Acidisarcina polymorpha: one gene and its partner. The main gene of each other region encodes a partner of the protein of the gene in region 2 in a complex. Links are inferred from orthologs where the notes say so. Each region holds a gene or a part of one and is shown on either strand. Other genes may lie near its edges. The genes, in order: smc and ACPOL_RS16420.

Region 1 (16,076 bases), 2.5 Mb from region 2 along the record:
AAACCGGAACGATGTAGGAGAAGCCAAGCCCAACGCCGCCGATAACGCCAAAGCTCAGATAAAGCCACCATAACCTGTCGGCTGAGAAGCTGGCGAGAAAAACGCCTAGACCATAGAGAAAGCCGCCCACCAGCGCCACCGTCCGAGGCCCAGTTTTGTTTAACCAGAGACCACCGAAGAATGCAGACACGCCCAGCACGAAGATACAAATAGTGAAAGTCAGCGTAACTTGCGAGATACTCCAGTGGAACTGCCTCACGAGTGGTCCTCGGAAGACGCTCCACGCGTAAACTGCCCCCAAGGCCATTTGCAGCAGAAAGCCTGCAACCGCGATTGCCCAACGATTCAATTTCAAACAGGTACTCCTACTTCGCTATCGATTAACTATGAAGATCCTGGCCAGAGGTGAGCCACACCTTGGTCTAGGATGAGGTTGGCGGGACGAAGGCCGCACCAAGGGATTGTGGTGGGTTCGGAGACCCGCAAAACGGCTTAATCATGCCGCGGCAAGAGGATCTCTCGTCCAGCCACTTCCATGTGCGAACGGCGAACAATGTGCGGGGTAACGAGCAGGACAAGGGTGGAGATGTTCAGGTCCTTCGCGTCGTTGGTGGCCGATCGAAGCCCGGGCAGCTCGTCGAGACCAGGCAGTCCCGTGACTGCTTTGTTCTCTTGCTTGGAGAGGTTGCTTACGACCAGGGCGCTTGAACCATCCTTGAGCGTGATTGTGGCAGTGTACTTACGATTGTTGAGAATCGGGTTGCCATCCAGTGTGCTGCCCCCCAAGGCTGTCAGTTCCAGATCCATGTTGAGCGCGACTTCCTGACCGTGCTGGACCCGTGGCGTTGCCTTCAATGTCAGTCCGAGATCCTCGTATTGGATTTGCGGGATGGTCACCTGTGCGCTCAAGCTCGAAAGGTTTACCCCTAAGCCGTTGAGCGTGCTCGATAGTCCGGCCGTGCTGATGCCTGGTACGTTCAGCGAACCACCGCCAGAGGAGTATGTGGAAGACACAATCGGATACCGGCTTCCAACTTTGAATGTTGCCGCCTCTTGATCTTGAACGCGGAGATGAATATCGTCGAGCGCTCGGGCGTCGCTGGAATTCAACTGCAAATTTCCTGAGACGGTGCCAAGGTTGTAGCCGAACTGGCTGAGGCCGCCACCGAACGTCAGAAATCCTTGCGTGAGAACCGAGCTGGTTACTTGACCCGTCGCGATCAGGATCGCCAGAATAGCTCCATAGTCCCCTGGTGCGGCGAGTCCGCTTGAGATGATCTGGTTAATGGCGGCCTGGTTGTTTTGCAGCAGACCGTTCAGTTCGCTGTCCACATTGAAGACATTGGTTTGCGAAGGGAGCACAACCCCGATATTGGTTGTGCGGGTTCGAGTGATGTCGTAGAGCTTCACTTCGATCATGACCTGAGCTCGTCCATCGAGCAGTTCTTCGAGCGTGGCATTGAGCGCTTTCATGCGCGGCTCGGGCGCGCGCACCGTGAGGATATTTCGTTGCGGCTGCAGGCTGGCAACCGGCGCTTCAAAGACCGTCTTCGCCACGTTGCTGATGTCGTTAAGTTCGGTCGTGTTCAGTCCTGGCAAGTAAATCGATTCCACGAGCAGCCGTTCGAACTTGGAGCGGTTCTCCTTGGTGTCCTTGGCTACCAATACACGTCGCGGATCAAGAGGCACAAAGAACGTTCCGGTAACCAAGTTCAACATCTGCGCAGCCTGGGCATAGTCCAAATCGTCGGCATCGAGGCGGATCGCCTGGCTCGTCACGGAACTGTCCATTACCGGCGTGACTTGATACGCCGACAACACCTGGCGAAGAATGTCCTGTTGCGAGCCCTTCAAGTGAAAGCTCTTCTTGCCATTCGAGGGAGTAAGCTCGATCGGTCCTTCGGCTGAGACACCCGCTTCATCGACCTGATCGAACGACATCTTCTGATCGTCGGCCAATTCGTCTACATGTTGTCTGACGAATGGATTTTTCGGGTCAAGCGCCAGTGCTTCTTCGAGCTTCTTCCGTGAATCTTCGGGATGCTGAGACAGACGGGCTTTGTCCGCTTCCTGAACCAGCAGCGTGATCAGGTGCTGACGGGCAATCTCCTTCGCCGCCGCGTATTGGGAGTTTGACGGGTTAAGCGACACTGCCCGCGTGAAATCTTCGAAGGCAACCCGAGGATTATTCTGCTCGATGGCCTTCGCGCCTTGCAGGTAAAGTTTTTCCGCTTGGCGCTGCTGTTTCGGAGTTGCCGGGGTCGATGGCGCCGCTACAGTGGCTAGCGGCTTGCCGGCGACTGGCGGAGTCACGTTCGGAGTTTGAGGCAGTAGCGGGTGGGAGACGGATACCGAGGGAAGCATTTCAGCCGAGGCCGGCTTAGAATCTGCCGCCGAGGAGTTGCTGCCGGTCTCCCCAGGCTGCTGCCCGAAAATGGTGAGCGGGAAAACGAGGGTGGCGGCCAACGCTCCGGCCATAACCTGGGCGCGAAGACTAGTCTGCAAGTCCCTCATGACTCCAGTCGAGTTCTTTGCAGCAGTGCGTCGAGAGTGGTCGCGCATACGTCCGGCTCAGAGGTCATCAAGTCGTCAAAAGAATAGCGTCCGGTCGCAACCGCAATGACCGGCAGGGAATTCGACTTGGCCGCCGATATATCAAACGGCGTGTCACCTACTACGCACACAGACGCATCTGGGCCAACAATCGCGCGCGCGGTCAAGGCGGCTTCGCAGATCATCTCGGCTCGATCCACAAACCGGTCGCTGAATCCGCCAAAGGTGAACCAGTGCCGCAAGCCGGCCGTCTCAATCTTCAGCCAGCCGATCGATTCGAGATTACCTGTGGCGACGCCCAAGGCCGCGCCTTTCGACTGCAGATAATCGAGGGTAGCCGCCACCCCAGGCATTACTTGGACCTTCATCGCCTCGCGCCGAGCCATGACATCTGTTCGCATTGCATCGAGAATGTCTTCGAGCACCGGATGCCATTCCGAGTCTTCCAATCTCGCGGCCCGGAAGGCGTCGCGCAAGATTCCAGGATCGGTATTGCCGTGTAATACCACTTGATCGAGAACGAGGTCACGTCCCATCACGCTTTTGACGCTCGAGAAGAAGGAAGCGTAATGAACGCCGTCCTGGCTGCGCAACAGAGTGCCGTCGATATCGAAGAGATAAGCCGGCTCCGCATCCCAGACAAATCCTTGCCGAATGTAGACCTGAGACTGGGCGGAACTTGGCTGACTGGGTATTTCAGCGCCGGTCGCAATAGTGGTCAAATCGATTCGTCCTTTCCAGGATCGGGACACAATTCTGGCGTGGCCTAGCCCAGCAGGGTTCCTTACTCAATTCTAGAGCAGTTCTCAGGTTGCAGGTGCACTCTAAGTTCGGCCGGGGCGGGCCTTGCGGGAAATCGTCACGTCGCCATCTGCTTCTTGGCGTGCAGATGATCCCACTCTGTGCGGTTAGGAACTGACCGTCTGGCGAAGTTCCAGAGCGGGACGAGCGCTCCGCGGCGGCCGCTTCAACCCGCTCCGTATCTGGGCGGGATTCAGGTCCAGCTCGGCAATCGTCCGGCTGAGAGTATTGCGATGCATGCCCAATTCGCGCGCGGCCTTGCATTGGTTGCCGCGATGGCGTGCCAACACTTCCAGGATGAAGCGTTTCTTGAATTCGCGCACACCCTCGGCATAGGTGATGCCGCTCGCGTGCATGTGGGCCACTAGACTGTCCAGCTCTCGCTTCAAGGAAACCTCGCTGCCGGTACTTTGCCCGGTCTCTTTCTTTCAAACTGTTGAACAAACGGCGACCTTCAGCCCAATCTCTTAGCCGAAAGCGGCGACCTGTGCACAAGCTTCAGCATGCGGCTTCAGCCAATCCGGCTGTACATCCCGGATGATCCTAACTCCATCGCGAATCCTTTCGCCCAGCTCAACCGGAGTAATTGCGGTGGTCGAATGAGCTGCGGTTAGAAAATACGGCGCCAGTTGGGAATGGTCGAGCCACCCGTTGCGCGGGAAAAAAGCAGCCAATGCCATCACCCCCAGGGTCACCACCACACATCCCTTTAAGAACCCAAAAACTGCTCCAATGAGGCGGTCCAGCCATCCCAGTCCGATCGACCGGGCCGACCAGTGCAGGGCGCGCCCGAGCAGTCCTGCGAGGATCATGATCGCGAACGCGATGGCCAGAAAGGCGATGGCCTCAGCGATTTGCGGAGTGTGGATCGTATGCATGATCCAGGGCATCAGCTTCTGAAAGTTCCAGCTTGCAATTAGTAAGCCAAGGATGACGCCGCCGAGCGAGAACGCCTCGATAAAGAAGCCGTTCTTAGCTGCGCTGATTGTCGACAGCACGAGAATTGCGGCGATCACCCAATCGATCGGAGCCATTCAAAACCTTTCAATCCGGACCATAAGCCCAAGAAATGCGACGTCTCAAGTCTGCAGCGTCATGCCCGTAAGCAAGCGGTACGCCTCAAGGTATTTATCCTGAGTACGCTGAACCACATCCTCCGGCAAAGTTGGCGCCGGAGCTTTTTTGTTCCAGTGAATGGATTCCAAGTAATCGCGTACAAATTGTTTGTCAAAGGACGCCTGCGGACCGCCCGGCTGAAAGCTCGCTCGGGGCCAATAGCGCGAAGAGTCGGGAGTGAGCGCTTCGTCCGCCAGCACAATGCCTTTAGCCGTGCGCCCGAATTCGAATTTAGTATCGGCCAGCAGCAATCCCCGGCTCTCGGCATAATCTGCAGCTTTGATATAAATCGCCAGGCTCAAGCGTCGCAGCGTTTCCGCCGACTGATGCCCGATCCGGGAGGCCATTTCGTCAAAAGAAATGTTAACGTCATGCTCGCCGTCCATGCTTTTGGTTGCGGGGGTGAAGAGCGGCTCGAGAAGTTTCTCCGACTCTCGCAAACCGGCCGGCAGAGTAATGCCACAAACCTTGCCTGTCGCCAGATAGTCTTTCCAACCGGACCCCGAGAGGTATCCTCGAACCACACATTCAACTGGGAACATCTGCGCCTTCGCCACCAGCATCGATCGGCCGCGCAGCTCGTCAGCGTGAGCAGCTATGTCCGGCGGATAGTCATCGACATTGGCGGAGATCAAGTGGTTCGGAACGATATCCGCAAGAAAGTCAAACCAGAACAGCGACAACTGCGTCAACACCTTGCCCTTACCGGGAATGCCGCTGCCAAGCACATGATCGAAAGCGGAGATTCGGTCGGTCGCAACCATCAGCAGAAACTCGCCTGCCGCATAGAGATCGCGCACCTTTCCGCGCGCGTACAAATGCAAGTCTGCCAGTTCGGTCTGAAGGAGTGCTGTCAAGGGTGAGGCCTTTCGGGGATCGACTGAAGATTCGATTGTCCGGTGAGGGGCGGACTTTGTCAACGCAGTAAAAATCCCATGAATACGCGGCCCCGGAGCCTCCAGTCACGGGGCGCTCCAAGATGTCAAGCGGGAGGCCGATTCCTTCCGCTCGATGAGATCAAGTGTCCGCTCTATGCGGTTGCGAGCTGGGGAGCTGGGGCCGCATTAATATTGCGCGAACGTTCCGCCGTTCCTGCTTCACTCCGTCCACGCCGGTCGTCTTTATCGCCGCCTCCGCGATCATTGCCGCCCAATCGAACAGAGACGATCTTTGACACGCCAGGTTCCTGCATAGTGACGCCGTAGATCATATCGCCGGCCTGCATCATCCGTTTGGAGTGAGTCACGATCACAAACTGCGTGGTTGCAGCCATGCCTTTGATCATCTCCGCAAGCCGGCCCACATTGGTTTCATCGAGCGGCGCATCTACCTCGTCCAGCACACAAAAGGGGCTAGGCTGGTAGTGAAAAATTCCTATCAGCAGCGACAAGGCAGTCAGCGCCTTCTCTCCTCCGGAGAGCAGGAGCACGTTCTGCAGCTTCTTCCCTGGAGGCTGAGCAACGATATCGATGCCGCTGTCGATCGAGTTTTCTTCATCAGTCAACTTCATGAATGCTTGGCCGCCACCGAAGAGCCGCGCAAAAGTGACGCTGAAATTCTCATTGATCTTGCCGAAGGCTTCCTCGAATTTCGTCCGTGAAATCTGATCGATTTCTTTGATCGTGGATTGAGTGTTCTCGATGGATTCTAGTAAGTCCTTACGCTGTGTCTCCAGGAACTCATGTCGTTGGGATGCTTCCTGATATTCTTCGAGAGCCATCATATTGACCGGCCCCATAGACTCGAGTTTTTGCTTGAGCCCACGGCAGGCGTCCTCTTCCGAGACGAGAGACTCGGCATCGATTCGGATCATCTCGCGGTCTTCGCGCAGCACAGCCGCCTCTGCTCCGAGGTCGTTGATGCAGGATTCCTCGATGTGATTCAAGTCCGCAGCCAGCTTTGCGGCCTTAGCAGTGCGAAGGCTCTTCGTCTCTCGCAATGTGTCGGTATGATCCCGCGCGGCCTTTAACGCCTGCTCTATTGCGGCCAGGGATATTCGTAGAGTTTTGGCCTCTTCCGTCCAACCCGCCGCCTCTGCGGTGGCCTGCTCCCGAACAGCCGCAACCTGCTGCCGAGTGATCGCAAGCTGCTCATTTTCGCGAAGACGCTGTTCGCGCTCTTCGTTCGCCGCATTTAACTGCTGCTCCAGTTGGAGTACCCGCCGCCCGAGGTCGCCATACATGCGGTCGATGCGAGCGAACGCAGCCTCTGCTCCGCGCCGCCGTTCTTCCAGTCCGGCCAACTCTGCCGATACTGCCGATGCCTCATTTTGTGCTGTTTCCCGGGCCCGGCGCAGCTCTTCGACCGACTGCTGCAGCGCGAGCAGGGAAGCCTCTGCCTGCTGGTGCTGAGCGTCAAGTTGCATAGCCTCTTCGCGCTTGCGGGCAATGAACTCGTCCTTCGCCCGGCGAGCATCCTTATTGCGTTCGTTCTCGATCGTCCATTGTTGGGCACGGCCTTCCAGGCGTTTTACTTCCGCATCCATCTGCCGAAGCGCCGCTGTATGGTTGGCGCTTTCGCGCTCGGCGTCGCGACGCTCTTCGAGCTTCGCCTCCGATATCCTTACCAGTTCGGCGATCGTCTTCGCGAGTGAAGCGACGGCAATATCCGTTTGACTGAGTTCCGCCTCAACCTTCTCCAGCTTCTTCTGTGCATCGCGAAGTTCGCGCTTGAGCGCGAGTGGCCCTTCGACCCTCGGTTTGCCTCCGGTCACGGTCACATTGTGAAAGCACTCGCCGGATGGCGCGAGAAAGAACGCGTGCGGATTTTCCAACGCTAGCGTCCGAGCGGTCTCTGCATCGGGAGTTACATAGCCTTCTCGCAGTTTCGGAAGGATTACTTCGAGAGAGGAACCGAACCCATCTAACACCCGGATGCAATCCTTAAGCCGCACCACTCCGGACCGCGCCTCGTAGCTGCCGATTGCCGCGCCGGCCGCAAAAGAGAACTTGGCCTGCGAATCATCGGGATGCACCAGGAAGGTCGCGCGGCCATCAACATCATGCTTCAGCAGGCGCATGCCTTCATCCGCAGATTCCCAGCTCTTTACGACGACATAGTTCAACTCATCGCGCAGGAATTCATCGACCACATTTTCATATTGGCCATTCACTTCAAGAAAATCCGCCAGCGTGCCGGCCGGCGCTAATGCGCCACCGAGCGAGTTCTGCCGTAGCAGCTTCTTCACCGTCTCGGTGGAATAGCTGTGATCGCGAATGAGCGATTGCAGGGAGTTCCTGCGACCGGTCAATGTCGCATGTTCAGCGCGGAGCTGGTCGCCGCGCCGCTTGGTCTCGGATTCTTCCGTGCGCTTTGTGGCGATCTCCACGCGAAGCTGCGCAATCTCTTCTTCTAGCCGCCCGAGCGTTTCCGTCACTGACTGAAAGTTGATCGACAACTGCCCGCGCTCCGCACCCAAAGCATCGAGATCGCGACGGGCCGCCGTCATCTCGGTCGCGAGCCGAGAAGCCTCGCGTTCGAGGGCGGCGAGGGATTCTTCCGCCTGTGTAGTTTGGTTGCGTGTCTGTGATACTTGCTGCAGCAGTTGCATTGCCTGTCGGCGCCCGGCCTCAAGTTTTTGCTCCGCGACGGAGACCGCTTGGGCCGTGTCGCGCACTTGCTGCTGCTTCTGCTGCGCCTGCTGGCGAAAGCCGGCGGCCTCGGCGGCGGCGGTTTCAAGGAAAACGCGTTGACCTTCGCGCTCGGCAGTCAAACCCTCTAGATGTTGTTTTCCCTGCTCTAGCTCCGCACTTCCGGCTTTAGCGCGTGCCTCGAGCTCCGCAACTCGCTCCTCATTCGAATGCTGCCGGGTAGCGGCCCGCTCCAGCTCAACCGCCGCCTGGCTGGCCTTGGCAGCGGCCTCTTTGGCGCTGACATCGAGTGCATAGCCGCGAGCGGTGCCGGTGGAATACTCCCCTTGCAGGGATTCAGCTTGAGCACTTTGATTCTCAATTTCAGAGGTCAGGGAAGCGATTTCGCCAGCTAGCGCAGCCTGCTCAGCATCCATTTCCGCCAGCTTGCTGGCCAAGACTACCCGCAGACGGGTACGCAACTCATCGCGCAACGCTCCATAGCGCTCGGCCTTGACGGCCTGACGCTTCAACGAGGTCACCTGCTTGGCGACCTCCTCGAAGATGTCGTTTACCCGGGCCAGGTTTTGCTTGGATTGTTCCAGCCGAAGCTCGGCCAGCCGCTTTTTGGTTTTGAAGCGGGTGATCCCGGCCGCCTCCTCAATGATGGCGCGACGGTCATGCGGCTTTGAGCTGAGAAGTTGTCCGATCCGTTCCTGTCCGATGATGGCGTACGATTCAGGGCCTAGACCAGTGCCCATGAAGATATCCTGAATGTCACGCAGCCGGCAAAGCTTTCCATTCAGCAGATATTCGCTATCGCCGGTGCGGAACAGACGCCGGGTGATGACGATCTCGCCGCGCTGAGGGGTGCTCTGAAATTTACGCCGCCGAATCTTCAGGACCACTGCATTCGAGTTCCGTAGGGCCTCTGCAGTATCGGGGGTGACTTGGGGGCTGTTTGGCGGGGTAGCCGGGCCAGCCGAAAGCTCCTCTTCAATCACCTGGCCGGGTTGTGCTTCAGCGATGATCTCTTCTACTTCCGCAGCTTTTTCCGCGCGAACTTCTTCCTCGTTCCAGTCAGCAAGTTCGTTCTCGATTTCAACTGCGGTCTCCAGCAGCGGGCCGCCTTCATACGCTTCCGGATCGATCAAGGTCAGCGAGACCTCCGCCATGCCCAGCGGCTTCCGGTCGCGGGTTCCAGCGAAGATGACGTCCTCCATCTTGCCGCCGCGCAGCGTCTTGGCGCTCTGCTCGCCAAGCACCCAGCTCACGCCATCGAGGATGTTCGATTTGCCGCAGCCGTTGGGACCGACGACAACCGCAATCCCATGACCGGGAACCTGCACTTCGGTGCGATCACAGAAGGACTTGAACCCCAGGATCTGGATCTTCTTCAGCTTCAGCATTGTCGATAACCCATCTTCCAGGTAAAGATCAGGCCGATCTTCAGGTATGCAGAATTACTCAGGATGGCCTAAGAAAATGCTATCCCCCGCTATAAGCGAGGTCAACATAGGGGACCCCACATCTTGTGGATAAGGTGTCCCCACCGCAACATATTCGGGTACCACTCAAGATGCCGGCCAGAAATTAGGGAAACGATCAAGAAGGGGCTCTGTCGCTTATGCTACTCCGCCTATCGTCCACTCTGATCAGGCAGACAGTTCCGTTATCTTTTGGCCTGGATCTTTCTGGCACTTTGGAGCCACCTCGCCGCAGCCGGTGAATCTTTGCTCCAGATTACTTCTGGGTTGGACGCACAAGCACTTCACTGATAAAACTCTGCGGCGCCTGGGTTACCAGCAGAGCCACGACCTGGGCGATATCGTCAGGCTGCAGCGCTTTGGCAGGATCTTTGCCGCTGCCGCCGCTGAAGTGAGTATTGACCGACCCGGGTGCTACTACCGAGACTCTGACTCCATGGGACCGAAGCTCTTCAGCAACTGAGTAAGTCAGTCCATTGAGCCCCCATTTGGACGCCGCATAGGCTGCTCCATTGGGCAAAGGGTTCTTGCCCGCCAGCGAGGAGATGTTCACGATGTGGCCGCGCTTCGCCTCGACCATCAGCGGCGCGAACGCTTGGATCATCAGGTAGGGGGCCCGTAGATTCGTCGCCATCAGCAATTCCCATTCCTCGAGCGGCATCTCCCATAAAGGCTGACCAAGGTTGCCGACGCCGGCGTTGTTTACCAGAATGTCGCAACGTCCATAGTCGGCGCGAATGCGCTTGCCGAGTTGGACAATCAGTGCCGGGTTCAAGAGATCACAGGTCGCCACCACTGCCTGCCCACCATCTGACTGAATTTCTTTAGCCAGCGCCTCGAGCTGTCCCTGGTCTCTGGCCACGAGCGCTACGGTGGCGCCCATCGCCGCCAAACGGATCGCGACTGCCCGGCCAATCCCTCGCGCTGCCCCGGTGACTACGGCTATTTGTCCGTCCAGCCCTTTGACACCTGTATCCTTCATCGGTCACTCCTCTATAGTAAGATTCGCTTTCCTGATGCGGCGCCGTTCAGCGCGGCCGCTGTCAAATCAGGAAATAACTCGTCGAAGCAACTTGACCCGTTGCCAGAATTCTTCATCTCACCGATATTGTTAGAAGCACGTGATTCAAAGCTTGGCTTGTCACATACACCGGTGGTTCTTATAATCCAGCAATCAACTCACCGTGGCGAACGCGTATCGGCGTTCGTTCTCCGAACCCAGAATTTTCGATCTAGTCGTACCGCGGACGCGGCTTTGATACAAGTAGTTCCCAGGAGCGTTAGAAGATGAAGAAGGTCGTTTTTGCTTCCGTGCTGGCCATCGCCACCGGCACACTTTGCGCGGTGCCTGCCGCATTCTCCCAAGCCGCGACTGGATCGACTCCCAGTGGATCGTCAGACCAGATCACCATTAAAGATCCAGCCGAGTTCAATGCCTATCAAAACGCGATCGGCACGTCGGCCCCGGCGGCCAAAGCTGCTGCTCTTGAAGATTTCTTGACCAAATATCCGAATACCGTCGTCAAGAACCAGGTATTGACGACATTGCTGCTGACCTATCAGCAGGCAAACGATACCGCAAACCTCTTGAAGACGGCCAAACGCGTCCTCGATGCGGACCCGAACAATCTGCGCGCAGCTCTGGTGTATGTCTACCTGACCAAGCAGCAGGCTACCGCCAAGGCGGCGACGGATCCGGCCGGGGCTCAGAGCATGTTGGATGATGCGGCAAAGGTGGCCCAGACGGCGCTCGCTGTCACCGCGCCCACCCCCAATTCCGGCATCTCGGCGGAGGATTTCGCCAAGCTCAAGGCGGCGACCACCCCGATATTCCAGAGCGCCATCGCCACCGATGATGTTGGGAAGAAGGATTATCAGGGCGCAATCCAGAATTATCAGGAGGAGCTGAAGAGCTATCCCGATCTCACTTCTCCGGCCAACGCCCCTGGTATTAACGAGACTTATTTGCTTGGCCAGGCTTACATTCAGGACAAGGATCCGAAAGACCTGCCGAACGGCATTTTCTATCTGGAGCGCGCAGCGCAATATGCACCTCCGGCCGCGAAGGACTCGGTTGAAAAAGCTGCTGAATACTGGTATCAGAAGTACCACGGTGGCATGGATGGGTTCGATCCGATTAAGCAGCTTGCTCATGACAACGCGACGCCGCCCGCTTCTTACGCTCCCACCCCGGCGCCGCCGCCGCCAGCTCCTGATAAGCTTGCGCACGACGCTGTAGCCGCTGCATCCACACCAGAGGCGCTCAAGAATATGGCGCTTTCTGATAAGGAGTTCGTCCTCGCCAATGGCAACCAGGAAGACGCGGACAAGGTATGGGCGGTGATGAAGGGTGTCCGCACCCAGGTTCCCGGAATCGTGATTCAGGCTACGCCGGACTCGGTACAACTCGCAGTTTCGCCTGACGCCCAGCAGTCGAAGACGGCCGATTTCACCGTGAACTTCACCAAGCCATTGACTACCGTTCCGGCCATCGGCGACAGCGTCAAGTACGATGCCACGTTCGACTCGTATACCAAGACGCCGCCGATGATCATCCTGAACGAGGGATCACTGCCGGAAGCAACGAAAGCTCCTGTCCGCCGGAAGCCTGCGGCTCATCAGTAGACGCAGCTCCGACGCATGGAGAAAGGAATATCCGCAGAAAGGCAGCCGGTTGGCTGCCTTTCTGCTTCCTGGTTTCATCTGAGGCGTCGACCCAAATGGGCCTCTTCAATCGATATGCCTGTTTTATCCCGCTGACCCTGGTTTTTGTTGCCGGTCGGGGCTTGACTCAAGGAACTAAGCAGTCATCGCCGGGGCTCGCGATTTCTTCGGTGCCGGCTTCACAGATGGACCCGACACAACTTCGCTTAGTCGAGAATAGCCAAAGGGCTCTTGCCGACTCCGCACGTCTGTATGGGTTTACTCTCGGCGAGAGTACTCTCGGTGGCCATAGTCCCGTTCGTTCTTCTTACGAATATAAAGAGATCGCGTGTCCTCTTGTCACCCGCCATCTGTTGCTGGCGTATGAATCAATCCAGCCGAATGGTTCTACCTCGCGTTTCACGGCGACCATCTCCCGGGAGAATCTGAGGAACCGCTCGGGCCATAGTGTCGTCCAGATTCTGCCTATTCAACGCGCTGGCGCGGCCCTTTTTGTACCCGCCTGGTCGAGTTCCCATTCCATCGAGGTTTTTAACCAAGCCATCGCTCCCGAACCCATTGAACAGCTCATCTCCGCCAACGCCGAACACCCAGAAGAGCCGCTGCTCGAGCGGAGTCTATGTTATTTAGCGATGGTGGGAGAAACGCCTATCGCCCAACGCGACCCTTCGCGCGAGTCGAGTACCATCCATGCTCCTGTCCCTACGCTGGCGTTCCTGGAGAGGGGAAGAGTGCAGCAGGTATTCTCCGTTCGGAGCGGCGGCGATACCTACCAGGTCTGGACATTCACGTATGCGGCTGCCGGAGATCTCATGGCCGTAGCCCGCGAGCCATACTCCGTCCATCCAGCCGAGTCTCCGCTGCTCGCGGCGAGTGGTGGAGCAAGCTCCGCGTACGCAACTGGCGCCGTCAAACCGGCCGAGAAATCGACGTCAGGCCAGGCACCGGCAGCATCGGGGACATCTACAATCCCGGATGCCAGTCCGGCTGCCACATCGTCACTCCCATTGCCCGCTCGCCGGTATATACCCGAAGCGCCAAATCCGCCAAGCCGGATCCTTCCCGAGGAAAGAGATCCTCGACCTGGTTCCCCGCCTTCGCAGCGCTAGGGCACCGACAGCAAGGCGTTGCCGCCATAGGCTTCCACATGACATCTGCTCTGCTTTGCTCTAGGCTTGCCGATGTTGAAAGTCCGACTCTATTTACGATGAAGCTGCTTACTGCTCTCTACGCCACGGTCATTTGCCTTTCAGCCTTCTTGCTCTTTTTGCTGGAACCGATCGCCGCCCGGCAGTTGCTTCCTCTTTTTGGCGGCTCAGCTGCGGTCTGGATCACCTGCCTGGTCTTCTTCCAATGCACTCTCCTGGCCGGCTACTGGTACGCTCATCTGCTCATCTCTCACACCGCTCCACGCGCGCAGGCGGTCATCCATATGGCGCTGCTCACCCTCGCATTGCTGAGCCTCGAGCTACGGGTACATCCCAGTGCCACAGCTGTTACGTGGCACCCGATCTTGAGCATTCTTGGGTTACTCGCCGTCAGCATCGGTCTCCCCTTCTTGACCCTCGCCGCTACCAGCCCGTTACTACAAGCCTGGTATTCCAGGGCCGGAGGATCAGAGGCGCCTCCATGGTGGCTTTTCGCCTTATCGAACGCGGGATCGTTATTTGCGCTTTTCCTGTATCCAGCCCTCATCGAGACGCATCTGGCGCTTCATTGGCAGGTGATTGTCTGGGCTATAGGCTTTTGCGTTTTCAGCGCCTTCTGCGGGGCGCTCGCGCTGCAAAGCCGGCGGATCGGCTCTGCAGCTGCGGCAGTGGATAGACCAAGTCCCGACCAAGATTCGCCTCGTTCCTGGGCACTTTGGATTTTGCTCCCCGGCTGCGCCTCGATGCTGCTTTGCGCAGTCACCAACCATCTGGGCGAAAACATCGCCGCCATTCCACTCCTCTGGATCGTCCCGTTGGCGGCTTATCTGTTGAGCTTTATCGTCGCCTTTGCGTCACCGCGGGCGTGGCCACGTTTTGTTTCGGTGCGCATGCTCGCTCTCACGCTCGCGACCTTTGCCTACCTGCTCTATAGCAGCCGGATGAGTCTCCCTCCGCAGATATCCATTCCTGTCTACACCCTCGCACTTTTCTTCGCTTGCCTCTTTTGCCATGGCGAACTCTACCGCCTTCGCCCGAGCGCCAACCGGCTTACCGGCTTCTACCTCTCGCTTTCGGGGGGCTCAGCGGCCGGTGCGATCCTCGTTGGGCTCGTAGCCCCGAACTTTTTTCATGCGAGCTACGACTTAGCCATTACCGTGATCCTGCTCGCTGCCGTAGCGCTGATCGTGACTTGGAAGTCGGGGATGACCCCAAGGATCCTCTGGACTGCTGCGACGATCGCCATGATCTACATTGCCGTCATGCAAGCGAGGAGCCTTGGTCAGGAAGCCATCGTTCAACTGCGCAGCTTCTACGGCACTCTCCGGGTCACCGAGACCCATCTGCCGCCAGAAGCCGAAACCACCCGCACGCTATATCACGGCAGGATCCAGCATGGTACTCAGCTCTTCGGAAATGGTCTCCGAACCCAGCCTTCGTCCTACTATGCGCAGAGCTCCGGGGTCGGGCTAGCTCTTGACCTATGCTGCGAGGGGCACCCGAAACGCATCGCCGTCGTCGGCCTCGGAACCGGAACCGTCGCCGCTTACGGAAAACCCGGCGATGACATCACTTTCTATGAGATCGATCCACTCGTTGAGCGTCTAGCCCGTGCACTCTTCACCTATCTCCACGATTCTCAGGCGGCGGTGCATGTCGTTCTAGGGGACGCTCGCCTCTCGCTGGCCCGGGAATCCGCAATCGGCAAGGTTCAGCCCCTGAATGACGTGATCGTTCTCGATGCATTTTCTGGCGACGCGATACCGATTCATCTGTTGACCGCCCAGGCTATTGCTCTCTATCGTCGCAGGTTGCGTCCTGATGGTGTCCTGGTCTTCAACATCTCCAGCCAGTATCTCGACCTCGCACCCGAACTAGAGTTGCAGGCGCAACATGCAGGCCTTGAGACTGCGCTTGTCCACTCCGAAGCCGATGAATCACGCGGCCTCTTCACCGCCGATTGGCTGCTGATGTCTGCCAATCACGCGCTCTTGCACCGGTCTGAAATAGCCAACGTCGCCCAGCCCGTCTCCATGACTCCGGGCCTGCGTCTATGGACCGATGATTACTCCTCGTTGCTGCCACTCATGAAGTGGCGCACAAGGGAAAGGCGAAGTTCTCAACGTTGAATGGAACACTGCACGGAGGCACCATCGCGATAACCTGGACGCGAAAGCGTTCCAAGGGAGAATATGACAAAATTGCAGCGAAACCTATGCGCAACTTTTTAACTCTTCTCGTCCTGCTCTGCTCCGCACTTGTGATCCCGGCACAGTCGTCCGCTGGCACTCAGCTACAGATTTATTTCATCGATGTTGAAGGTGGACAGTCGACCCTGTTCGTCACTCCCGAAGGCAAATCGCTGCTGATCGACACGGGATGGGCGGGCAACAACAGCCGCGACGCCGACCGCATTGCCGCCGCAGCGAAAGCGGCCGGCATCGCCAAAATAGACTATGTCCTCATCACTCACTTTCACGATGACCACGTCGGCGGCGTTCCGCAACTTGTGCAGCGGATTCCGGTTGGCGCCTTCATCGATCACGGCCCGAACCGCGAGCTGACTCCGGACGTCAATGGAAACTTCGACGCCTATCAGAAGACTCTTGCCAGCGGCCACTACAAACGCATCATCGCCAAACCTGGAGAGACGCTGCCAATCTCCGGAATCCACGTTCAGGTGATCAGCGCCGACGGCAAATTGATCGACAAACCTCTCGACGGAGCAGGCCAGCCAA
Region 2 (14,548 bases):
CTCCTGAAACAATGCAGCCCGCGGAGATCGTGGAGTTGATCGCCATTCCCGTGCGCCCCGGCTCGCCAAAGACAAATTTCGCCGGCGGATATTGCCGTACCCGCGTCCGCATCGGCCAACTCGCGTCATACAAGTTGAACATTGGCGAGACCGAAGACACATCCATATTCGCATCGTAATAGGCATCGAGTGTGCCTACATCCCGCCAATAGAGGGTCTCTTTTTTATTTTCATCGACGAAATTGTAGGCCGTCATCTTGTACTGGCCTAAGATCGCCGGCAGGATGTTATGGCCAAAATCATGTTTCGAGTCGGGGTCCTCGGAATCTTTGATCAGGGCGGGCAACAGGACATCCGTGTTGAAGATGTAGATGCCCATCGACGCATCGACCATTTCTGGATTGAACGGTGAACGCAGCTCGGTACTCGTCGGCTTCTCTAAGAAGCCAACCACCTCGCCGTTCTTGCCGACTTCCACTACGCCAAATCGTTTCACTTCGTCTGGTCGAACCGGCAACGTCGCCAGGGTCACGTCCGCGCCGGAGTCGACGTGGTGCTCCAGCATCTTGCTGTAATCCATTTTGTAGATGTGGTCGCCGGAAAGAATGAGCACGTGCTTGGGCTGCTCAGCTCCGATCGAGTAAATATTCTGGTAGACAGCATCTGCCGTGCCCATGTACCAGTTGGCGCTCACTCGCTGCATAGGCGGCAAGATCTCGATGAACTCACCGAGTTCCTGGGCCACGATTCCCGTCCAGCCTTCGCGGATGTGGCGATTCAGCGAAAGCGCTTTGTACTGCGTGAGAATATAAACCCGCCGCAGACCCGAGTTGATGCAGTTAGAGAGCGTGATGTCGATGATTCGATAGTGTCCGCCAAACGGGACGGCTGGCTTCGCCCGGTCGCGAGTCAACGGAAATAGCCGTTCTCCAGCGCCGCCAGCTAATAGAACTCCAAGCGTATCCCTCATGCTGTTGCCACGCCCCTGCATATCTGCTCACTATTCGAAAATTCGATTTCCGCCAGACATTCTCGTTCTCTTACGGAACGAGCGAGTGTAGCACACGAATGCAACCCGTATCATGTACGGTCAATGCATGGCTTCACGCATCGGACCACATCCCCAGATTTCTTTCACCCGGACCGCTATGCCTCGGTCTGGGAGTCTCCCGCACTCTCACCCTCAACCGCGATCCGGAGGGAACGCAGGAAGCTTACATCCTGAAGTGTGAACTCACCCACGTTCACTACTTCTCCGTCCGCGCCCTCGCCCTCAGCCGGCGTGGTATTGCCTGAGCCAAGACGCTTGGATGGCGGCAGGATCGCGCCGGGTTGCTGCTCCACTTCGTTCAGGCCGATGGTCGCCTCTAACATCAGGAGCACGTCAAATCCCTGCTTGCGGATATCCTGCACGACGCTGGCAATGTCCTCTGATTCCGAAACGGTTTCATGGATCGCCTCCCCCAGTTTTTGAATCAAACCCCGCAGGCGCTTATTCAATGGCCAGCCCCATTTCCGCCTGCCGGGCGCGACCCCGGACAGACATATATTTTCACTACCTTACTTCTGATGATCCAGCACCGCAATCCGAATCGTCCTCACCAGAAAAGAATCCTGTCCCACTGATAAAATTCCCACATGGCTGCGGAAACTTTTGGGCGAAAATTAGGGATTGGCCTTCGACTTGCCGCAAAAGCAGTCCAGCAGCGGGCTACCGCAACCCCTGCGCCTTCAGCGGTGAACGCCCCGGCATCAGTCGGTCAGGGGTCATACTCGAGAAAACAACCCATCTCAACTCCAGCCACAATCCAGGCTGCAGCCAAGGCAAAAGGAGTAGCTCGCGGCGCCAAACGGTTCGGCGAGGCGGTCTGGGGGCCAATGGCCCATACCGGCGGCGTCCTTTGGCTGGAGATCACTGGCTTGTTCTTCGCCTTGTTTTTCCTTTTCTTCGCGCAGAACGTCTACAAATTTCGTTTTTCTTACAAAAGCGGCCCCGACCACACCCACTTTCTCATCTATTCGGTCTTGACCGTCCTCTTTGCCGCCTTCACGTTCAGCCAGTTCTTCAAGGCCCGGCGCAAAGAGCAGAAGAATCGCGCACGCCGAGCAGAGCGGTAGCTCGGTTTTAAGTCGCAGATAAATCTGCTATGGTGCGCGGTGATGCGTGACCAGCCCTTCTTCACCCAGCAAGATCTTGACGACGCTAATTTCGATCCACACCGGGATTTAGGGGAGCCGGGTCAATTTCCCTACACACGTGGCATCCAGCCCACCATGTACCGCGGCCGGCTGTGGACCATGCGCCAATATGCCGGAATGGGCGATGCCGAGGCCTCGAACCTACGCTACAAGTTTTTGCTCGCCAACGGCACCGCCGGGCTCTCCGTGGCATTCGATCTCCCCACCCAGATCGGGTACGACTCCGATGATCCGATGGCGCTCGGCGAAGTCGGCAAAGTCGGCGTCGCTATTGACTCCATCGAAGACATGGAGCGGCTCTTCGCCGGCATCCCCCTGGACAAAATCTCCACCTCGATGACCATCAACTCGACGGCCAGCATCCTGCTTGCTCTCTACGTTGCTGTTGCTAGACGACACAACATCCCCCTCGGAAAACTCTCCGGTACTGTACAAAATGACGTCTTGAAGGAATACATCGCTCGCGGCACCTACATCTACCCGGTACATCACGCGCTGCGCATCGTCACCGACATGCTCGCCTGGACCACGACAAACGTGCCTGAATGGAACACCATCTCCATCTCCGGCTACCACATGCGCGAAGCTGGCTCGACCGCCGCGCAAGAACTCGCCTTCACCCTGGCCAACGCGATCGCCTACGTCCAAACCGCCCTCGATGCCGGCATGGAGATCGACGCTTTTGCGCCGCGCCTCTCCTTCTTCTTTAATGCGCATAACGATCTTTTCGAAGAGATAGCCAAGTTCCGCGCCGCTCGCCGCCTCTGGGCGCACATCATGCGCGACCGCTTCGCCGCCAAGAATCCGCGCTCCTGGATGCTCCGCTTCCACACCCAGACGGCCGGTTCGACACTCACCGCACAGCAACCTGAGAACAACATCGTCCGCACCACGCTGCAAGCGCTTGCGGCGGTGCTTGGAGGCACGCAATCCCTGCACACCAATGGCTACGACGAAGCCCTGGCCCTCCCTACCGAGGAGGCCGCCCGCATCGCCCTCCGCACTCAGCAGATCCTCGCCCACGAGTCCGGAGTCGCGCAAAGCATCGATCCCCTCGCCGGCTCTTATTTCCTCGAGTCGTTAACTAACGACATTGAGCGCCAGGTGCAGGAGTACTTTGCCCAGATAGAAGCCATGAGCGGCATGTTAAAGGCGATCGAACGAGGCTGGGTGCAGCAGGAGATCCAGAACGCCGCTTATCGTCACCAGCAACAAGTCGACTCCGGAGAAGTAGTCGTCGTCGGAGTCAATCGCTACTCCCAAGAAGAAGACCCGGACATCCCCACACAAACAATTGACGAGAACCTGGAACGCCAGCAGGTGGATAGAGTTCGCGCCCTGCGGCTTCGCCGGAACCAGCAGCGTTGTCAATCTGCAATCGACGCTGTGACAGATGCCGCCCGCAATGGAGCCAACCTGATGCCGGCGATTCTAGAAGCCGTAGAAAGCTGCGCTACCGTTGGCGAGATCGCTGGGGCGATGCGGAAGGTGTTCGGCGAATACCGGGAGAGTGTGGTTGTCTAGTCTGCTGCAAGGTCGCTCACTGCACCGGAGTCTCATCGACCGCCTTATACCCCGCAGGCACCTCGAACAACTTTGGATCCGGCTCGCCACGCTTCACTTGGGTCACCGAAATAATCTGCGCGCCGGTGCGAGGGTCTTCATGCTTCATGAGCATGTTTAAGTGCAGATCCTCGGAATACCAGTATTGGTCCTTGATCATCAACGGCTTGCCGGTGGTGCTCACTGCGGCGGTCACCGTCTTCGTCTGCAGGATGCCGTGGACCGCGACCGCTTCCATCACGCTGCTGCCCAGATCTTCCTCCTTTATCTCTGGAGACAATGGATGCGACGGCTCTTGAGGTCTCTGTTGAAGCACCATCTCATGGGCGAGATGGGTAGAAGGAATGAGAAAGACGCTCATCCGCGTCTGCGGATCGTAGAGATGAACGGACAACAAGGACGGCTCCCCTGCAAATGTAACCGGCACCAACTGCCGCCGCTCATTGTAAATTCGTCCCTGCGCGTCGCGGGCGATCCGGTTCGTCGTCTTGCGCATCGCAGTCTGGCCGTTGTCCAGTTCCACCGTCGTCTGGATGTCGACGACCGCCGAGAACGGTGCGTTGGGAACCGGCGTCACAAAGACTCCCGGCACTCTCGTCTGAACACCTCGATAAGGATGCTCGATCGATCCCTGCGCCACCTGCCCGTAAGAAACGGGCGCGGACATCAAAGCACCGAGCCACAATACACTGGAAAGAATCACAACTCTTCGCACAGGCGCCTCCGCAAGCAAGAGTCAGCGAAAGTTTACCGCAAAGGCTACCGGGATACAGCCACTCTTTTGGCCGCATCGCTGTCGGTGTCCCGCAAGCGGGATAATACAGCCGCAGAGTCACTCATCGAGAAAGAATCGGCTTTGAGTTCCGACTCACTCCGATTTGGGTGTTCTAGCCAAGCGTCAATTCGCCGGCTTCCAACGCCACCCGATGCTTTCGATCCAGATGGGCCGACCATAGCGCCAGCACGAGCATGCAGACGGTCACGATCCCGCTCGCAATCGGGAGTTGCCGATAGCTGAACCCCGCCGTGAGCAGCGCGCCGCCCAAGGTCGCTCCACTCGCATTGCCCAGGTTGAACGCGCCCTGGTTTAGCGTCGAGGCGAGGTTTGGCGCAGCCGATGCTTGTTCGACGATACGCGCCTGCAGCGGGGTTCCCGCCGCAAACACCAGCGCCCCCCAAACCAGGACCGAGACCACCATCGGCACCGCGAATGGCTCGGCGAAATAGAGACAGGTTAGCGCCAGCAAGAGCGCCAGGAGCGACATCACCAGGAAACGCATCGGCCGCCAGTCGCTTAACGCGCCACCCGCCAGGTTACCAACCGTGATGCCGATGCCAAAGAGCAGGAGCACCAGCGTCACCCCATGGGGAGAGATCGCCGTAACCTTCTCGAGCGTGGGCGCGATGTAAGTGAAGACGCAGAACAGCGACGCCGAGCCGAGGACGCTCATCGCCAGCACCAGCAGCACTCGCGGATTCCGCAAGACACGAAATTCGTGGATGAGTTCACTGCTGACCTTTGGCTGCCTTGGAACCAGCCAGAAAACCGCCACGGCAGCGATCAACCCAATCGGCACAATCGCCCAGAAGGAAGCCCGCCAACCAAATGCCTGTCCCAGAGCGGTTCCCGCCGGCACTCCCAGGACATTGGCCAACGTCAGCCCCGAAAACATTATCGCGATGGCTTGCGCCCGCTGGTTGCTCGCGACCAGGTTCGAAGCGACCACGCTGCCAATGCCAAAGAACGCGCCGTGCGAAAGCGCCGTCAACACCCGCGCTAAAAACAACATGTTGTACGTCGGAGCCGCTGCACAGGCGAGATTACCCAGGATGAAGACGCCCAGCAGCAGGAGTAGAGCCCGTTTGCGCTCTAACCTCGCAGTCGCCAACGCCACCACCGGCGATCCCACGGTGACGCTCAGCGCATAAGCCGTGACCAATATGCCGGCCTTGGGGATGCTCACCTGAAAGCTGTCCGCCAAGTTCGGCAGCAGTCCCATGATGATGAATTCCGAAGTTCCAATGCCGAAGGCGGCGACTGCCAGCGCCATCAAAGGGGTGTGCGTCAGAATATTCTTCCGGGGAAGACTCTGTACAGACTCTGCCATAGCTCAATTGCAACACAGGAAGCGCTTACTTGGGTCTTCGTTCAAGAAAAACCGCAATGGCGATCGATCCTCATGAAATACTGCCTGAGCAGCGACTGAAAGCCCTGCTAATCCCATTCTTCGCGAGCGTCGGCCATGCGCGCGTTGAGTACACTTTCGAAATCAGCGTGCTTCTTGATCAGGATGTCACTGAAGTTCTGTTCCTGCCTGAGTAGAATCGCCTGCAGCCGCACGAGTTCCAGCAGCGCCAGGAACATGCAGATCAAGGCGCGCTCAGAGCGGGTGTTCGCCAGCAGCCGCCGCAGCGCTATGGGCTTGTCCTCCATAACTAATCGCCTGCGCACAACCTCGATCATCTTTCCCACGGTCACCGTGTCTTCCTCGACATCGAGGACAGGGCGAGTTCGCGCCCGCTCCAGGACTTGCCGAAAGACGCGGACCAGATCCACGGTGTCAGCGGCGATCTCCTGGACAATGTCCTGCCCTGGGCCATCAGCGTTGAGGAACTCGCGCATCTGCGGGTTGCTCCAGGTCGCGTTCTCGATCTGCTGCTTTTGCGCCAGCATCTGCGCCGCATTCTTGAAGCGTTCGTGTTCAAGCAGCCGCTCCACCAGTTCACGGCGAGGATCTTCAGTCTCGGCGTCGCCCGATTCCGCTGGTGATCGCGGCAGCAGCATCTTGCTCTTGATATGAATCAGCAGCGAGGCGGTGTAGATGAACTCGCCGGCAACATCGATGTCGGTCTGCTTCAATCCTTCGACGTAGGAGAGGAACTGCGCAGTAATCTTCGCGATGGGTATGTCGTAGATGTCGATGTCTTGCTTGCGAATGAGGTCCAGCAGCAGATCGAGAGGACCGTCGTAGACCTGACCCACGCTCACCGAAAACGGCGAAACGTTCGCTGCCTCCTTCTTCAGGTCGGAGGCGGTCTTCTCATAGGGCGCTTTCGCGTCTACTCTGGCAGCCGCATTCGGGTTGGCGTTTGCTTCGGTCATGTGCCGATCGAGCCTCGGCGCCGCGGCGAAAGCCCCATCACCTCGCGGACCTCAACCATCGTCTGCTCGGCGCGCTTTCTTGCCTTGGCTCCCCCATCTTCGAGGATCTCCCAAACCAGCTCGGGATTCTCTTCAAAAGGTCTACGCCGTTCCTGAATTGGCCTCAACGCGGCCACGATCGAATCGGCGGCCCAGCCTTTGCACTCGATACAGCCGATGCCGGCAGTGGTGCAGCCTTCGTACACTTTAGCGAGTGTCTCCGGACTCGAAAAGACCTTATGCAGGTCGCCAACCGGACACTTGTCGGGATTGCCGGGATCGCTCCGCCGCACTCGCGCCGGGTCGGTCACCATGGTCTTCAGTTTCTTGCGGATTTCATCTTCGGGATCGGTGAGCAGAATGAAATTTCCGTAGCTCTTGGACATCTTGCGGCCATCCGTGCCAGGAAGCTTTGGGGATGGAGTCAGCAGGGCTTGTGGTTCGGGAAGAACCTCACTCAAATCTTCGGATTTCTTTCCACAGTAGTAGCCGTTAAACCGCCTCGCAATCTCCCGTGTCAGCTCGACGTGCGCGGCCTGATCCTGTCCGACCGGCACAAATTGCGGCTGATACACAAGAATGTCTGCCGACTGCAATAGCGGATAACCGAGAAATCCATAAGTCGTCAGGTCCTTGCCGACAATGTTCTCCTGCTGCTCCTTATAAGAAGGAACGCGCTCCAACCATCCCAGAGAGGTGATCATGGACAATAGCAAGTGCAGTTCGGCATGCTGCACGACGTGGCTCTGAATAAACAGTGCGCTGCGCTCGGGATCGAGGCCGGCGGCCAGAAAGTCCATGCCCACTTCAAGCGTGTTCTGCTTTACGCTGGAGGGATCAGCATAGTCGGTCGTGAGCGCATGATAGTCGGCGATGAAGAAGTAGCATTCGTACTCGTCCTGCATGCCGACCCAGTTATGCAGCGCGCCCATATAGTTGCCCAGGTGCAGCTTGCCGGTCGGCCGCATGCCACTCAGCACGCGCTTTCTGTTACCGGATTCAGCCGCCAGGCTTGCATCGCTCAAAGATGTTTCAGAAGAAGTCGTCACTCAAGTCCTTGCAACCACAAGAAAGTCACCGCGCCCAGAGAAAGGATTCTGGCCTCTGGCACTCGTCCTATTGTACGGAATCGGAGCGGGCGCCCCAGGTTCGCGAAGCACCGCCGAGTTCACTAACCCTGGACGACCAGCCTAGAGCGAAAACAACATGGATCGAATTGCGAAGAGCACTGGGCTCACCACGAATCCGACCACCCGGCCCCCGAAGAAGATCATCAGGAAGAGGCTGATCATGCCGAGCCGATCGTACATCGCCGTCCAGCTATACGGCAGCATGTGCCGGAAGATGTGGCTGCCGTCGAGCGGCGGAAGCGGCAGCAGGTTGAAGGCCGTCAGGAAGAGATTGATGATGATGCCAAAGTAGCAGAACAGCACGACCGGCAGCATGATGGTGCTTTGAAAGACGTTAATTTGGCCCGATGCCACCTGGTGCACGACATCATTGCCAAGCTGCGAGGTCTTCGCGATCACCACCAGCAGGATTACGAAGGCAAAGGCCGCCAGCAGATTGCTGCACGGGCCGGCGAGCGTCACCAGAATATCGTCACGCTTATAATTCCTGAAATTACGTCCGGTTACCGGCGTCGGCTTCGCCCAACCGAGCAGAGGAATTCCAGAGAACATCGCAATTAAGGGGAAAAGAAGCGTGCCGATCGGATCGATATGCTTGATTGGATTCAGGGTGACTCGGCCAAGCATGCGCGCCGTCTGATCGCCCAACCGCGAAGCCATCCAGGCGTGCGAAGCCTCATGGAGGCTCAACGCGAACAGGAGAATTGCAAATTGAAACAGCTTGATGACGATCTCTTGTGGACTCATAAACGCACTTCATTCGATGGTAGCAGGATATAGACCGCCTGGCTTTCAGTTGCGCTGCCTCAGCCCATGCCACCCACGGTTATCCAGCCAGCAGCCGCTAGATAGTGAAGGTTCATTGCCGCGCGACGGCCTTTAATTCCCCAGTAAGAAGCTCCACGAACCTGGCCTCATTCTCGATAGCTTGGGCGACCAGCACGATCTGGGCATCGGCATCGGCATACCTCCGCTCCTCGATCGCCTCGCGGATGCCAGGCAGCGTCTTCGCGCCATAGCCGGTATACCAGCCCGGAGCATAGATCAAATGCTCCATCCAGGGGCGCCGCGGCAGCCCCTGCGGACTCGTCAGTTGACGCTCGGCCTGGGTGAGCTGCGCGTTCAGCGCCTTCAGGCTCGCGCTGAAAAGAGCCTTGCCGCTGGCGTCGGAGCGTGCCTTCGCGTAATCGCCGGAAGCCTTGTCCAACGAAGCCAGGGCATTGTCGAGCGGGGCAAAATTGAGGAATGGCGGGGTTTCGAGCGACGGCGGAGCCACCATCGGGTGCTTAGGATCGTTGGTCAGCACGTAAGCATTCAGACTTAGCGCCGCCTGACGCTCTTTCGCCTCAGTACGGAGCGTTTCGAGCAGCGCCTTCACTTCGGTGGCATAGACGTGCAGAGTATCGGCAAGCGCCGCAAAGTCATACGGCAATAAGTCCGACTCCGCCATCCTCAAAACCAGGGTGCCGTTGGTCTGCGCCAGCGCCCGGCCGTACACGAAGGTCGTATCGGCGAAGTGGGTGTACCAATAAAAGTCGTCGTAGATGGAGTGGTAGACTCCCTCGTCGTCCTCGCCGCTATAACCGAGGTCGAGCGAGGCGATGCCGAGGTGATCGAGAAAAGCGGCGAAATCCGACCCGGAGCCCAACGCGCCGATTCGCAAATCGGAGCGGCTGGCGGCATCCTTGCGTTCATCGGCTGTTCCGTGGAGGAGCTCATAAGCCTGCAGCCGCTGCCAAACGGAAGCCTTGGTTTCCGGATCGGCAATCCCGCGCGCGACCTCGTTCACGAGTGGCTCGAGAGAATGAGATCCTTGAGCGGAGAGGTAACCGCGCTCATTGCCGTCGCTGTTGATATACACAGCGGCATGCTCGCGAAGCTCCTCGGCATGTTGCTCGGCCCACTCCGTCGAGCCCAGCAACATCGGTTCCTCGCCATCCCATGAACAATAGATAATCGTCCGTTTCGGCTTCCATCCGGATGCAGCTAGTTGGCCGATCGCGCGGGCCTCCTCCAGCAAAGCCACCTGTCCTGATATCGGATCATCCGCTCCATTAACCCAGCCATCGTGATGATTGGCGCGAAGTATCCAGACATCCGGCTCTTCGGAGCCGCGCATGGTGGCAATGACGTCGTAGACCGGCTTCAAGTCCCAGTTAAACGCCAACTCCAGGTGGACCTTTTCCGCGGTTGGCCCGATGCGGTAAGTCAAGGGGAGCGCGCCACGCCAATTTTCGGGAGCGACCGGGCCTTGGAGAGCCGCGAGTAAAGGTTGGGCGTCTCCGTACGAGATGGGAAGCACCGGTATCTTGGCCAGCGATTGTGCATCCTCGCGCTTTAAGCGCTTGGCGTCCGCGGTGGCGCCGATTCCAGGCGTCAATGGATCTCCGGGATAGAGGGGGGCATCGAGCACGCTGCCACGTTGGACTCCCTCCGACGGCCGCATCGGTCCTTTTGGAAAAACATCGTCATAGGTATAGCCATCATCTGCCGGATCGGAGTAGATGATGCACCCGATCGCCCCATGCTCGGCGGCTAATTTTGGCTTGATGCCGCGCCAGGAGTGTCCATAACGAGCAATGACGATCGCGCCCTTCACAGAAATGCCATAGCGGGCGAGCTGCTCATAATCCTCAGCCAGGCCATAGTTCACGTAGATGAGAGGCGCGGTTACATCGCCATCAGGAGAATAGGCGTTATAGCTCGGCAGTTGCTCGTCTCGCTGATTGCTGGTGGGGTCACTGGCCACTGCCGGTTCTTGCAGCTTGGCGCGAAAGGCTCCCATCTCCACTACTCGCGTCTTAGGCGTAGGAAAAAGGACCTGAAATGTCTCGATATGCGCGTCCCAGCCCCATTGCTTGTACTGCGCCAGGATCCATTCGGCATTCTGCTTGTCATACGGAGATCCGACATGATGCGGTCGAGCGCTAAGCAGCTGCATACTGACGCGCATCCGTTCGGGATCGGGAATTGCAAGGAAGCGTTTTTCGAGATCGAGCTCGTTCTTCGCGTTACCCGCACTAAATCCCAACAGCGTGGAGGCGACGGGCTGCTGGGCAGAAACCACAGGCACCATGCATAGAGCGGACAGGGACAGAGCGGCCAGTCGCAATATTTCTCCTCAATCAGACAGGATGGACAGCAGAATGAGGAGATGCTATCAGGAATGCCAGCCGGCTACAGGATGGACATTCAGAACACTTTATCCGGCATAACCGGTGGAGAACGCAGTTTCTATGGCAGCCCTCGAATCGCTGGGCTACCACAAGCCTACTGTGCAGGTTTAGTATCCGCGTTTTCGCCCCTGAGATCGTCCTTGCTTTTGATCGTCCTTGCCGGAACACCGCCGACGATAGAATGTGGCTCGACCGTGTGGGTGACGACCGCTTGTGCGCCGACAATTGCATCCTCGCCCACCTTTTGACCCGCCATGACGGAGGCATGATAGGTGATTCGCGCGTCCGGACCTATCTCCGTTGTTTTGTTGGTCACATCGGAGGAGTTGATCGGGTGGTGGGTGTGGGAGTACACAGCCGCGTAATCGGATAATGATGTTCCTTTACGCAGGATGATCTCGCCCCGGTCGTCGAGCATCACGTATTTGTGGATGACGACATTATCCTCGACGGTCAAGTTGTAGCCGTAGCTAAACTCGACGCCATGGAAAATCTTGACTCCTTTGCCGAGGCTCTTGAAGATGTGTCGCCCCAACATGCAGCGAAAACGAAAGCCGAGCCAGTGGTTCAAGCCGACCGGCGACCGATCGAACATCTGCCAGAAATAGATGAGAGGCTTACGCTCCGCATATTTTTCAACGTCGATATCGCCGTAGTATTCCGGCTCGAGAGTAATGTTGGCCGGATCGAGCGAAAGCTGTAATACGTTTCCCGGCAGCTCCGAAGTAAGCGTAAAGTTCAATTTACCGCCGTGGGGCCGGCCCAGGTACAGTTGGTGCAGATTGTCTCGAACAATCTCGGCGCGGAGTGCCGGCTGCTTGTGTTTGGTGAATTCTTCGTCAAGGTACTTCAGCCAGCGGCGGTAAAGTTCTTCAGCTTCGGCGGTCGGATGCAAATCGCGATATGGATAAACAGGCATTCAATGTCCTAGGCGAGGCCAAGCAAACACCGCGCGCAAAATTCAGAATACGCTGAACATCTCTACGATGCGCCAGGATACGGCTTGGCTTCAAGCAACTCATTCAATCGCGAAAACTGCATACACCGTTGCGGAACGAGTAACTTTCTGCGAGCTGATGGCCAGCGGAGCGGGAGCGTCGGCCTTCATCATCATTCCTGCCCCCGCCCGGGCGATCATCGGCATCGGACGCTCGGCAACCTGATTGCTGGCGTAGACAAGCGGTCCGAGCGTTGCGGCGAGTCCCTTGGCCATCTGATCGGCAATGGCATGCGCCCGCTTCAAGGCGCTCTCCGCCGCTTGCGACTCGAGCGCATTTGGGTCCGCAACATCCCACTCGATTTGGCCGCTCTGGTTCGCGCCGGCTTGCACCGCCGTATCCAGCACCGAAGCGGCACTCTTCGCTGGGGTCTTCACACTCCAACTTTGTGAGACCTGAAACTTTCGTTGCGCCTTCTCTCCCTCCGGAAGATTCTGCATTTCGTAAGGCTGCACCGGCGCTACGCTCTGGGCGTCGCTTTGAATCGCACTCTCTTCCACCCCAGCCTTCTTCAGCGCAGTGAAGATGGCATTGGACGTCTTCGATCCCAACGCATACGCGCCAGCCGAATCGGCCGCGTATATCTGAAATCCGATATGAACGGTGGCAACCTCAGCGTCCGCTGTGGCCTTATCGGTCGCGGTCACGGCAATGGTGCGATTGGTTTTGTTGACCTCGATCTGCTGCGCGTACGAGAGCGAGTTGGCAGTAATCATCGCAAGGACCGCAAATGTAATCCCCAGGCAGGTCTTCCGCACGAATTCACCTCCGCTAGCGCAACAGGCTTCAGAACGCCCGCGCAGCCATCTTACTGAAATTTCTAAGCCCCGCAAGCGTCTGCAAGGCCGCCCCCGAATCGATTGCCTCGGCCGCCCGTTCCGCGCCTTCGCGAAAGTCTCCGGCAATCCCCGCGACCACCAGCGCTGCCCCGGCATTGAACAGGACGATATCCCGCTTTGGCCCTTTATCCCCCAGCAGGATCGCTTCCAGTATGGAGGCATTCTCGAGCGCAGTAGGAGCAGCGTGCAACTCGCTCAGCGAGGAAGGCGTGAGTCCCGCATCGGCAGGGCTTACCCGGTAGTGCTTCACCTTGGAGGTGGATTCGTGTTCTTGTGTGGATTTCTCCGTTCCCAGAACCTCGGCCAGCAGAGTCTCTCCGGAAAGCGTCAACTCGTCCAGTCCATCGAGCCCGTGAACTACAAAAGCATGGCGAACGCCAAGGTTGGCCATCGACTCTGCGACCAGGCCGACCCTGTCGGCCGCAAAAACACCCATCACTTGCTGGCGCGCTTCGGCAGGATTCGATAACGGCCCGGCTAGATTAAAGATCGTCCGAAAACCGAGCGCCTTTCGGACCGCCTGAACACGCTTGAGGGCTGGATGCAGCAGCGGAGCGTAGAGAAACGTAAAACCCGTTGTTCGCAGGCATTCGGCCGCTGCCTCGACGGGGAGGGACACTGGGACGCCAAGTGCTTCGAGCACGTCCGCCGAACCGCACTTGGATGTCACTCCGCGATTTCCATGCTTGGCGATCTTCGCCCCTGCTCCGGCGGCGACGAGCGCCGATACGGTCGATATATTGAACGTCCCTTTGCCGTCTCCTCCAGTTCCACAAGTATCGACGAGCTGGCTTCGTTCTTCGTTTGTCAATGGCACGGGAACAGAGAGCGATCGCATCGCTTCGGCAAAGCCGGTCAGTTCGGCCACGGTTTCGCCGCGCTTCGTCATCGCCGTCAACAACGCGGCGATTTCGTCGTCCTGGGCCTCGCCGGTCAGCATCTGCTGCAATGCCAAACTGGCATCGGAACGCGTGAGCGAAGTGCCGAGATCCCGAACCTGTTCCAGATGATCTTTAAAATCAGCCATTACTCACTCAAGACAGCCTACCGAAGCGAGGCCGCGCCAGCCAGCCCGAAACGATCTGGCGGCCGCAACCACTCGTCGCGACCCTGGCGCCGATTTCCTTTTCCTAGTCTGTGCTCTAGTATGGACTTTCCGCCTAAAAGCATTTCGAGCGGCAGACGAACCTACTATGAAAATTCACGAGTACCAGGCAAAAGACATTCTTGCGAAGTACGGTGTCGCCGTTCCCCGGGGGGAGGTCGCCAATACCCTCGACGAAGCCATTATCGTTGGCAAGCGATTGCTGGCTAACGGAGCCACAGGCCTCGTGGTCAAGGCGCAGATCCACGCCGGCGGCCGCGGTAAGGGTGGCGGCGTCAAGGTCGCCAAGACCATTGATCAGGCCGAGGAGTACGCCAAGCAGATCCTCGGGATGCAGCTGATCACTCATCAAACCGGTCCTCAAGGTCAGAAGGTCCAACGCCTCCTCATCGAAGA

What was found.
Region 1: the proteins of ACPOL_RS16420 (region 2) and smc are in contact, whole or in part, in a crystal structure (PDB 3ZGX), measured with the Bacillus subtilis proteins. The link is inferred for Acidisarcina polymorpha from one-to-one orthologs.

Annotation. Positions count from the first base shown.
Region 1 is NZ_CP030840.1:1,375,859-1,391,934, reverse strand. What follows is about bases 5,301-9,828. They hold smc (chromosome segregation protein SMC), read right to left. Parts: upstream 9,449-9,828; coding sequence 5,501-9,448; downstream 5,301-5,500. Other genes in these bases: ACPOL_RS06075 (SDR family oxidoreductase), read right to left, coding at 9,783-9,828; ACPOL_RS06085 (phosphoribosylaminoimidazolesuccinocarboxamide synthase), read right to left, coding at 5,301-5,327. Outside these bases: ACPOL_RS06110 (L-lactate MFS transporter), read right to left, coding at 1-355; ACPOL_RS06105 (type II and III secretion system protein), read right to left, coding at 493-2,514; ACPOL_RS06100 (HAD family hydrolase), read right to left, coding at 2,511-3,275; ACPOL_RS06095 (helix-turn-helix domain-containing protein), read right to left, coding at 3,462-3,743; ACPOL_RS06090 (CvpA family protein), read right to left, coding at 3,822-4,388; more of ACPOL_RS06085, read right to left, coding at 4,434-5,300; more of ACPOL_RS06075, read right to left, coding at 9,829-10,508; ACPOL_RS06070 (tol-pal system YbgF family protein), read left to right, coding at 10,814-12,151; ACPOL_RS06065 (hypothetical protein), read left to right, coding at 12,247-13,299; ACPOL_RS06060 (fused MFS/spermidine synthase), read left to right, coding at 13,338-15,467; ACPOL_RS06055 (ComEC/Rec2 family competence protein), read left to right, coding at 15,554-16,076. UniProt on the Bacillus subtilis protein: Required for chromosome condensation and partitioning.
Region 2 is NZ_CP030840.1:3,847,583-3,862,130, reverse strand. Bases 4,922-7,921 are described here. They hold ACPOL_RS16420 (segregation and condensation protein A), read right to left. Parts: upstream 6,866-7,921; coding sequence 5,978-6,865; downstream 4,922-5,977. Other genes in these bases: trpS (tryptophan--tRNA ligase), read right to left, coding at 6,862-7,921; ACPOL_RS16425 (MFS transporter), read right to left, coding at 4,922-5,870. In the rest of the region: glgC (glucose-1-phosphate adenylyltransferase), read right to left, coding at 1-970; ACPOL_RS16445 (hypothetical protein), read right to left, coding at 1,147-1,500; ACPOL_RS16440 (hypothetical protein), read left to right, coding at 1,639-2,118; ACPOL_RS16435 (acyl-CoA mutase large subunit family protein), read left to right, coding at 2,161-3,723; ACPOL_RS16430 (hypothetical protein), read right to left, coding at 3,740-4,477; more of ACPOL_RS16425, read right to left, coding at 4,650-4,921; more of trpS, read right to left, coding at 7,922-7,953; ACPOL_RS16410 (site-2 protease family protein), read right to left, coding at 8,095-8,781; ACPOL_RS16405 (transferrin receptor-like dimerization domain-containing protein), read right to left, coding at 8,894-11,146; ACPOL_RS16400 (acyltransferase), read right to left, coding at 11,305-12,129; ACPOL_RS16395 (SIMPL domain-containing protein), read right to left, coding at 12,229-12,966; trpD (anthranilate phosphoribosyltransferase), read right to left, coding at 12,995-14,074; sucC (ADP-forming succinate--CoA ligase subunit beta), read left to right, coding at 14,241-14,548. UniProt on the Bacillus subtilis protein: Participates in chromosomal partition during cell division. May act via the formation of a condensin-like complex containing Smc and ScpB that pull DNA away from mid-cell into both cell halves.